Regions from separate parts of the Streptomyces formicae genome, predicted to be linked through region 1. Evidence: riboswitches for the same ligand, from Rfam matches in the RefSeq annotation. Region 1 holds a riboswitch; the other holds the start of a gene.

Region 1 (3,913 bases):
GACCAGGCGCCCGCCCGCCTCCCGCGAGACGCGCTCGGCACGCAGACCCGCCTCGCCCGAGACACCCCCATCGCGCAGCCCCGCCCCGCCGGAGGCACCCCCAACGCGCGGCCCCGCTTCCCCCTCGTACGCCTCGTACGCGTACGTCACGTCGCCCTCCTCGTCCGGTACAGCACGACCACGAACGCCGGTACGCCGATCAGCGACGTCACCACGCCCACCGGGACCTCCTGCGGGTCGAGGACCGTGCGGGCCAGGGTGTCGACCCAGACGAGGAAGACCGCGCCGGCGAGCGCCGTGACCGGCAGGAGGCGGGCGTGGCCGGAGCCGACGAGCGCGCGGGCCGCGTGCGGCAGGACCAGGCCGACGAAGCCGATCGCGCCCGCGCTGCTCACCAGCGCCGCGGTGAGCAGCGCCGTCGTGCAGAGCAGGACCAGGCGGGTGCGGGCGACGCGGACGCCGAGTGCGGCGGCCGCCTCCTGGCCGAAGGCGAAGGCGTCCAGGGTGCGGGCGTGCGCGAGGCAGACGAGGAGCGCGGCCGCGAGCACCGCCGCGCACAGCCACACGTCCGTCCAGCCGACCCCGCTGAGCGAGCCGAGCAGCCAGAACAGCACGCCGCGCGTCGTCTCCGCGTCCGCGGCGGTGAGGACGAAGAAGGAGGTCAGCGCCGAGAAGAGCTGCATCGCCGCGACGCCGGAGAGGACCACGCGGTCCGTCGAGCCGCCCAGCGTATGGCTCAGGAGCAGTACCAGGGCGAAGGAGCAGAGCGCTCCGACGAAGGCGCCCGCCGAGACCGACACCACTCCCCCGCCCACGCCGAGCACGACGACCGCGACCGCCCCGGTGGACGCGCCGGACGACACCCCGAGCACGAAGGGGTCGGCGAGCGGGTTGCGGAGCAGGGACTGCATGACCGCGCCGCAGACCGCGAGTCCGGCGCCGCAGACCGCGGCGAGCAGGGTGCGCGGCATCCGCAGGTTCCAGACGATGCCGTCCCTGATCGGGGTGAGCCGTGCCTCGCCCCAGCCGAGGTGCGCGGCGAGCGCCGCCCACACGTCGGGCACGGAGATGTCCGCGGGCCCGATGGTGACGGCGACCGCCACGGAGAGGACGAGCGCGGCGAGCCCCGCGAGCCACAGCAGCCACTGTCGCGCGAGGGCGGCCGAGATCACTGGGCGAGCCCGAACTTCCGCAGCCCCGCCGCCACTTGCTCGATGCCGTCGACCGTGCGGATCGTGGGGTTCATGGCCTGGCCGCTGAGGAGTACGTAGCGCTTCTTCTTCACGGCGGTCAGGTTCCTGGTAGCCGGGTTGGTCTCCAGGAACTCGATCTTCGCCGCGGCGCTCTCCGCGGACTGGGACTTGCGGGTGAGGTCGCCGATGACGAGGACGTCGGGGTCGCGGTCGGCGACGGTCTCCCAGTTGATCTGGGGCCATTCCTCGCGGGTGTCGTCGAAGACGTTCTTCGCGCCGAGTTCGCGCGTGATGATGCCGGGGGCGCCGCAGCAGCCCGCCATGTAGGGGGCGTCGGAGTTGGCGAACCAGTAGAGGAGCGTCGCGTCGGAGGCGTCGATGTCCTCGGTGGCCTTCGCGACGCGGCCCTTCAGCCCGGCGACCAGCTTCTCGCCGCGCTTCTCGACGTCGAACACCTTCGCGAGGTCGCGGATCTCGCCGTAGACGGTGTCCATGGTGAGGGTCTTGACGCGCTTGCCGTCGCCGCCGCCGTCGTTGTCCTTGCCCGCGCAGTCGGTGGGCGAGACGTAGACGGGGACGCCGAGCTCGGTGAACTTGGCACGGTCGGCGACGCCGCCCTTGCCGACCGTGTAGAGGAAGGAGGCGCTGACGAAGTCCGGCTCCTTGGCGAGGACCCGTTCCAGGGACGGGTAGCGGTCGGCGAGCCGCTCCACCCCGGCGTTGTCCTTCGCCAGGTTCTTCAGGACCGGGTCGGTCCAGGTGCCCGTGCCCACCATGCGGTCGGCGAGGCCGAGCGAGAGCAGGATCTCCGAGGAGCCCTGGTCGAGGGAGACGGCGCGCCGCGGCGGAGCCTTGACCTCGGCCTTCTTGCCGCAGGAGGCGACCGTCACGGGGTAGCCCCGCGCCTTCTCCCCCGCCCCCGCCGTCTTCTGCGCGGCACCGCCGCCGCATGCCGTGAGCGCGAGCGCTCCGGCGCAGAGCAGGGCGAACTTACGTATACGGGCAGCTTTCGAGGACACGCGATCCCTTGAGTCTCACGGCTCATACGCGGAGCCTGGCCTGCGTCACGCCCTCCGCCGCCCGGTGTGCGAGCGGAGGCGCCAGCAGGTCTTCGGACTCGGGGATCGACCGGGCGGGGCGCCTTCCCGGGCGTCCGTGGACGCCCAGTGGCCGTGGCCCCGCCCGTTCTCCCTCACCGCTGCGCGTCAGTTCCGGATTCGCACCGGATTCCCTGGCCCAGGTGTGGGTTTGACTGGCTTGCGCAAGTTATCACGCCTGCTCACGGCGTCGTCACGCCCGCTCAGGAGGCGGCTCCGGGCCTCGGCTCGCCCCGGTAGGTGCCGAACGACCAGCGGTTTCCCTCCGGGTCCAGGATGCCGAACTCCCGGCTGCCGTACGGCTTGTCCTCGATCTCCGTGGTGACGCGCACGCCCGCCGCCACGAGGCGCTCGTACAGCTCGTCGACCCGGTCGGTGACGACGTAGGCGCCCGCCGTACCGGGCGTTCCGCAGGTGCCTTCGGGCGCCGAGGGGTCGTACGAGCCGAGCATGACGCCACCGCCCTCGGGCCAGTCGAGCTGGGCGTGGGCGACGCGGTCGCCGTCCTCGTAGACGGCGGTGCGCAGGAAGCCGACGGTGCCGACGAGAAAGTCGATCAGGGCCGGGGCGTCGTTCGCCTGGAGGCCCGGCCAGATGGTGGGCGCGGGGGCGGTCGTGGGCATGGTGTCAGGTGTGGTGTTCATGGCTCTCAGTCTTCGCCCGTGCCGTGCGCCCCGGCTTGGATATTCCGGCACTCTTCGGCCAGCCAGCGGGTCGGGCTCGCCCCCGTGTACTGCTGGAAGTCGCGGACCAGGTGCGAATGGTCGTAATAACCGGTGTCGGCGGCGACCCGGGCGAGGTCGGGGCCCGCGCCCGCCGCGACGGAGCGGACCACCGCGGCCCTCGCGTGCTGGAAGCGCATCAGGCGCGCGGCCTGCTTGGGGCTCAGACCCGTCTCCGCGCGGAACACGGAGGTGAGACGGCGCTCGCTGAGCGCGACGTGCCGGGAGAGACCGCCGACGGTGCCCGTGCCCCGGTGCCTGGCGAGCCAGGCCCAGGCTTCCGCGACCTCGGGGCGCACCGGACCCGCCCCTTCGGCGGCGGCGCGCCGCCGCAGGTAGTCGGCGAGGAGGGCGAAGCGGTCCTCCCAGCGGTCCAGGCCGCAGAGGCGCTCGCGGATCTCCGCGGCCTGTCCGCCCAGGACGTCCGTGCCGCTGGTGACGAGCTCCCCGGCCAGTGCGGCGGCGGGCAGGCCGAGCAGCGCGCGGGCCGCCAGGGGGTGCACGGCGAGCTGGATGCCCGCCTCGTGCTCGGGCTGGACGACGTAGGCGGGGCTCTGGTGCAGGCCGCCCAGGACGATGTCGGTGCGCACCGCGTCCCCGCCGGTCGCCCGGTCCGGTGTGCTGCCGGTGGCGATGGGTCCGTCGAGGGAGAAGATCACGGTCAGATACGGCGAGGGCAGGCCCCGGTGCAGGGCGGGGCGCTGTCCGGCGGTGCGGTAGCCGACCGCCGAGACGACCATGCCGTCCAGCCGGGGGACGGCCCTGACGAACTCTTGGGAGCCCATGCGACCAGTATGCGCGGCACCACTGACACGGTCCCGGCGGCGGCCTCCGCCGCGCTCTCGGCGTCCGGTTCGACTACCCGTGTTCCCCTGCTCCATGCCCGGCGCGCACGGTGACT
Region 2 (3,913 bases), 6.9 Mb from region 1:
CCCGAACGGCTGCGCGAAGGATCATCGGTGGCCGCTCCCCGGTGGTCAGAAGGTGTCAGAAGGAGTTCCCTGGTGACCAGCCGCGTCCTGTTGGTCTCGCCCGCCATGACCGCGTCGCTGCGTCAGGCCCGGTTCGACGACGGGGCCCCGCTCGACGACCGGGGGCGGGCCGATGCGCGGGCAGCGGCCGGATCCCTGCCCGCGGACGCCCTTGTCGTCACCTCCGCAAGCACCCGCTGCCGGGAGACGGCGGAGGCTCTCGGGCTCGCCCCCACGGACTCACCGGCGGAGCTCGCGGGTATGGCGATGGGGCACTGGCGCGGCCGGTCACTGCACGAAGTGACCGCGTCGGAGCCCGAGGCCCTGGCGCGATGGCTCACCGACCCGGACCACGCACCTGCCGGTGGCGAGTCGGTGAGCAGCTTCTCCGCGCGCGTGGTGCGCTGGCTCGACGCCACGGCGGCCGGTGAAGGACGCCTCGTCGCCGTCGTGGAACCGGAAGTCGTGCGCGCCGCGGTGATCCACGTGACGGGCGCGCCACCGGCCGCGTTCTGGCGGCTCGACGTGGAACCGCTGACGGTCACGGAGCTCAGCGGCCGGGCCGGACGCTGGAACCTGCGGCTGGGGCGTCCCGTGAACTCCCTCTGAGCGGAGGGTCCTCGCGCGGACGCAGCAAGCGCTCGGCCAACTCGCCGAAGAGCAGCCCGAATCCGCCCCACAGCGTGATCTGCGTGGCGAGTGCGGAGAGCCGGAAGCGCCACAGCAGCGCCGCCGGGAAGTGCTCGGGCACCTCGTTGACCACGGGCAGGAAGGCGTACGCGATGCCGATGACGGCGGCGAAGCCGAGTACGGCCACCACTGTCGCGTACCACGCGCCGATCCTCGCGGCGAGACGCTTGCCCAGGATGGTCGCGGCGATCGCGAGGAGCACGCTCAGCACCATCATCAGCAGGTACAGCGTGGTCCGCCTCCCGATGGTGTCGGCGTTGCCCACGGCAGGCGGGTTGGCCGGGTACTTCAGGAAGGGCACGACGTACACCGCGAGCAGGGCGCAGCCGGAGAGCAGCAGGGCGGTGGCGCGCGGGCCGAAGCGGCCGACGCGGCCCAGGGCGAAGCAGTAAGCGAGTGCGGCGATGCCGCCGAAGGCGACCCCGTAGACGAGGATGCCGGTGGCGAGACCGGCCGTGGACTGGAGGCTCCTGGAGACGAGTTCGACCTCGTCACCGTGGGAGTGAGCGACGTGGGCCTCCTCGAAACCGATGGCGCTGTCGACGTTCGGCTCACCGAGGAAGTAGCCCACGATCAGGGCGAGCACGCCGGCTCCCAGACCGGCGAGCATGCCCCGAACGAGGAGATTCCGTACAGTTGTGGAGTTCATGAGCGCGCGGTGTTCCTCTGGTCAGTGGCAGGGGAAACCGAGCAGGTGGCGGGCGTCGTGCACCCACTCATGAACCCCCGCGCCGCTGAACACGGAGGTGGCGCCCTGTTCGGCGCCGACGAAGTACAACAGGACCAGCATCAGTACGCCGAAGAAGACGGCCCAGGGGGCGATGTCCTTCAGCGGCAGCTTGGCGGGTACGGCAGGGGTGGTGGCGGTCGGCTGGGCGACGTGTTGCGCCATGGCATGGCCTCCTGGGGAGTTCGCGTCCCGTATCGGTGGTGCACAGGACGACAGCCACGGGTCTGACTCACGCGCGGTCCGAGGACCACGCGCACACAGTGGCGCGACCGTGCCGGAATCTCACCGGCTTCCGCTCGTGCTGTCATCGATAACCCACTGAACGTACCGTCTGTCGCGTCCATGGCCAAGATGGAGTCCGCGCCGGGCCGTTCACCTATCGGCCGGAGTGACCGGGCGCAGTCGCCCTAGGCGCAGGCGACGTTGCCCTCGATGCCGAACGTCTGCCGCCCGTTCAGCCACGACAACTCCCACGTGACGGGGCACTCGTCGGCCTCCACCTTGGCGGCGGTCAGCTCGACCGTCTTCTTCTCCCCCTTGCCGATCGGGCAGGTGACGAAGGTGGCCTCGTCGCGCTCACGCCCCTCGTCCGTCTCGCAGCCCGGGGTGGTCGTGGAGATCCCGTGGCCCCAGATCATGAGGTCGGCCTGGGTCTCGGTCTCGCCCTTGTGGGTGGCGGTGAACGTCATGGAGGTCTCGCTCTGCGCGTCGCGCCGCCCCGGCGTCACCTCGACCGTGTACGGCGGGTCCTTCCGTTCGGAGGTCAGGGTGAAGGTGCTCGCCAGGGTGTCGTGAAGGCGCGTTCCACTGAAGGGGCTGTCGTCGTGGGCGTGCACCGACACTTCGGCGACCACCTCGTAGGTTCCGGGGCCGACGTAGGGAACGGGGCTGTTCAGCGCCCCCTCGGCGACCTGCTTGCCCTCGTGGAACATCTTCCACGGCCCTGTGACATCGCAGTGCTTCCACGTGTGCAGGGCGTTCCAGCAGTTGGAGCCCGTGGCGATGTTCATGAACCGGCCGGCCTGGCCGACCTTCGCGCACAGTTTGACGTTGGCGCTGTTGCCCCCGCCGGAGACCTTCTGGATGCCGCCGCAGTGCTCCTCGGGTCCGGCCTGGGCCACGGCCCGCTGGGGGCCGCCCGGCGCGGCGGTGGCGGCCTGCGTGGCGGGTGGGCCGCACAGGGCGGTGGCCATGGTCAGGGCGGCCAGGAAGGTACGTCGCATGCCTGGGTTACCTCACATCGAGAGGAAGGGTGGGCGGCTCCGCAGTCTGACCCCCGGGGCAGCGCGGAGCCAGAGATCTCCGTCCGCGCCGCGCCGCTTCACCTGATCGGCCGGGCGACGACATTGCCAAGCGGACCAGCGGTCCGTATCGTTCAAGCGGACCACCGGTCCGGATTTCGCGAGATGAATGAGGCCCCATGTCTGTACCGACTTCGCCACCGACTCCGCCGTCGGTTCCCGCCTCCGCCGAGGACCTCTTCCGCCACAGCCTGCGACTACTCCTGGACAAGGACATCTCCGGCTGGGTCGAACTGTGGGCCGAGGACGGGGTCCTGGAGTTTCCGTTCGCTCCCCCGGGCTGGCCCCGGCGCCTGGACGGCAAGGCGGCCGTCGCCGACTACATGCGCCGGTACCCCGACCACATAGACCTGCACGACTTCCCTGACGTACGGATTCACCGGACCGCCGAACCGGGCACCGTCGTGGTCGAGATGCGTGGCGTCGGCCGCCTGGTGGAGACCGGGGCGCCCTTCGACATGACGTACGTCGCCGTCGTCACCATCCAGGACGGGCTCATCAACTCCTACCGCGACTACTGGAATCCCCTCGCCGTCCTCGAACCCGGCGCCGACTTCACCGGGAGCGCCCGATGAGCACCACCGGCACCACGTTGGTCATCGGCGCCACCGGCGTCACCGGCAGCCGGACCGCGGCGCGGCTGGCCGCCTCAGGCCACCGCGTCCGAGCGGCCAGCCGACGCGCTGCCCCGGTCTCCGGCACCGAGCCGGTCCGCTTCGACTGGTACGACCCCGCCACCCACGCCGCCGCCTTGGACGGGGTCGACCGTGTCTACCTCATTCCGCCCGTGGGCGACGCGGACCCGGCGGCGACGATGCTGCCCTTCCTCCGGCAGGCCCGCGGCACCGGCGTACGCCGCGCGGTGCTGCTCAGTTCCTCCGCCGTCCCCGAGGGCGGTCCCGCGGTGGGCATGGTGCACCGGGCACTGCCCGACGTGTTCGAGCACTGGGCGGTGCTGCGCCCCTCGTGGTTCATGCAGAACTTCACCGGCGCCCACGCGCACGCCCTCAGCATCCGTGAGGAGGGCGCCCTGTGGACCGCGACCGGCGGTGGCCGGATCGGCTTCGTCGACGCCGAGGACATCGCCGCCGTCGCCGTTCACGCCCTCACCGACGAGCAGGCGCCCAACTCCGATCTCGTCCTCACCGGACCG

The links. A riboswitch is a leader RNA that binds a small molecule or an ion and turns the genes downstream of it on or off. The one in region 1 is predicted to bind cobalamin.
Region 2: it holds a riboswitch for cobalamin, as region 1 does, so the genes downstream of both, KY5_RS40720 (CbtB domain-containing protein) here and KY5_RS11060 (ABC transporter substrate-binding protein) in region 1, are expected to answer to the same signal.

Annotation. Positions count from the first base shown of each region.
Region 1 covers NZ_CP022685.1:2,616,561-2,620,473, forward strand. Annotated here, with positions in the region: gene KY5_RS11050 (ABC transporter ATP-binding protein) at 1-78, opposite strand, end outside; gene KY5_RS11055 (FecCD family ABC transporter permease) at 147-1,169, opposite strand; gene KY5_RS11060 (ABC transporter substrate-binding protein) at 1,169-2,212, opposite strand; cobalamin riboswitch at 2,278-2,465, opposite strand; gene KY5_RS11065 (VOC family protein) at 2,494-2,934, opposite strand; gene KY5_RS11070 (AraC family transcriptional regulator) at 2,940-3,797, opposite strand.
Region 2 covers NZ_CP022685.1:9,482,688-9,486,600, reverse strand. Annotated here, with positions in the region: gene KY5_RS40730 (histidine phosphatase family protein) at 73-648, shown strand; gene KY5_RS40725 (CbtA family protein) at 590-1,378, opposite strand; gene KY5_RS40720 (CbtB domain-containing protein) at 1,400-1,621, opposite strand; cobalamin riboswitch at 1,663-1,793, opposite strand; gene KY5_RS40715 (hypothetical protein) at 1,867-2,682, opposite strand; gene KY5_RS40710 (nuclear transport factor 2 family protein) at 2,880-3,335, shown strand; gene KY5_RS40705 (NmrA family NAD(P)-binding protein) at 3,332-3,913, shown strand, end outside.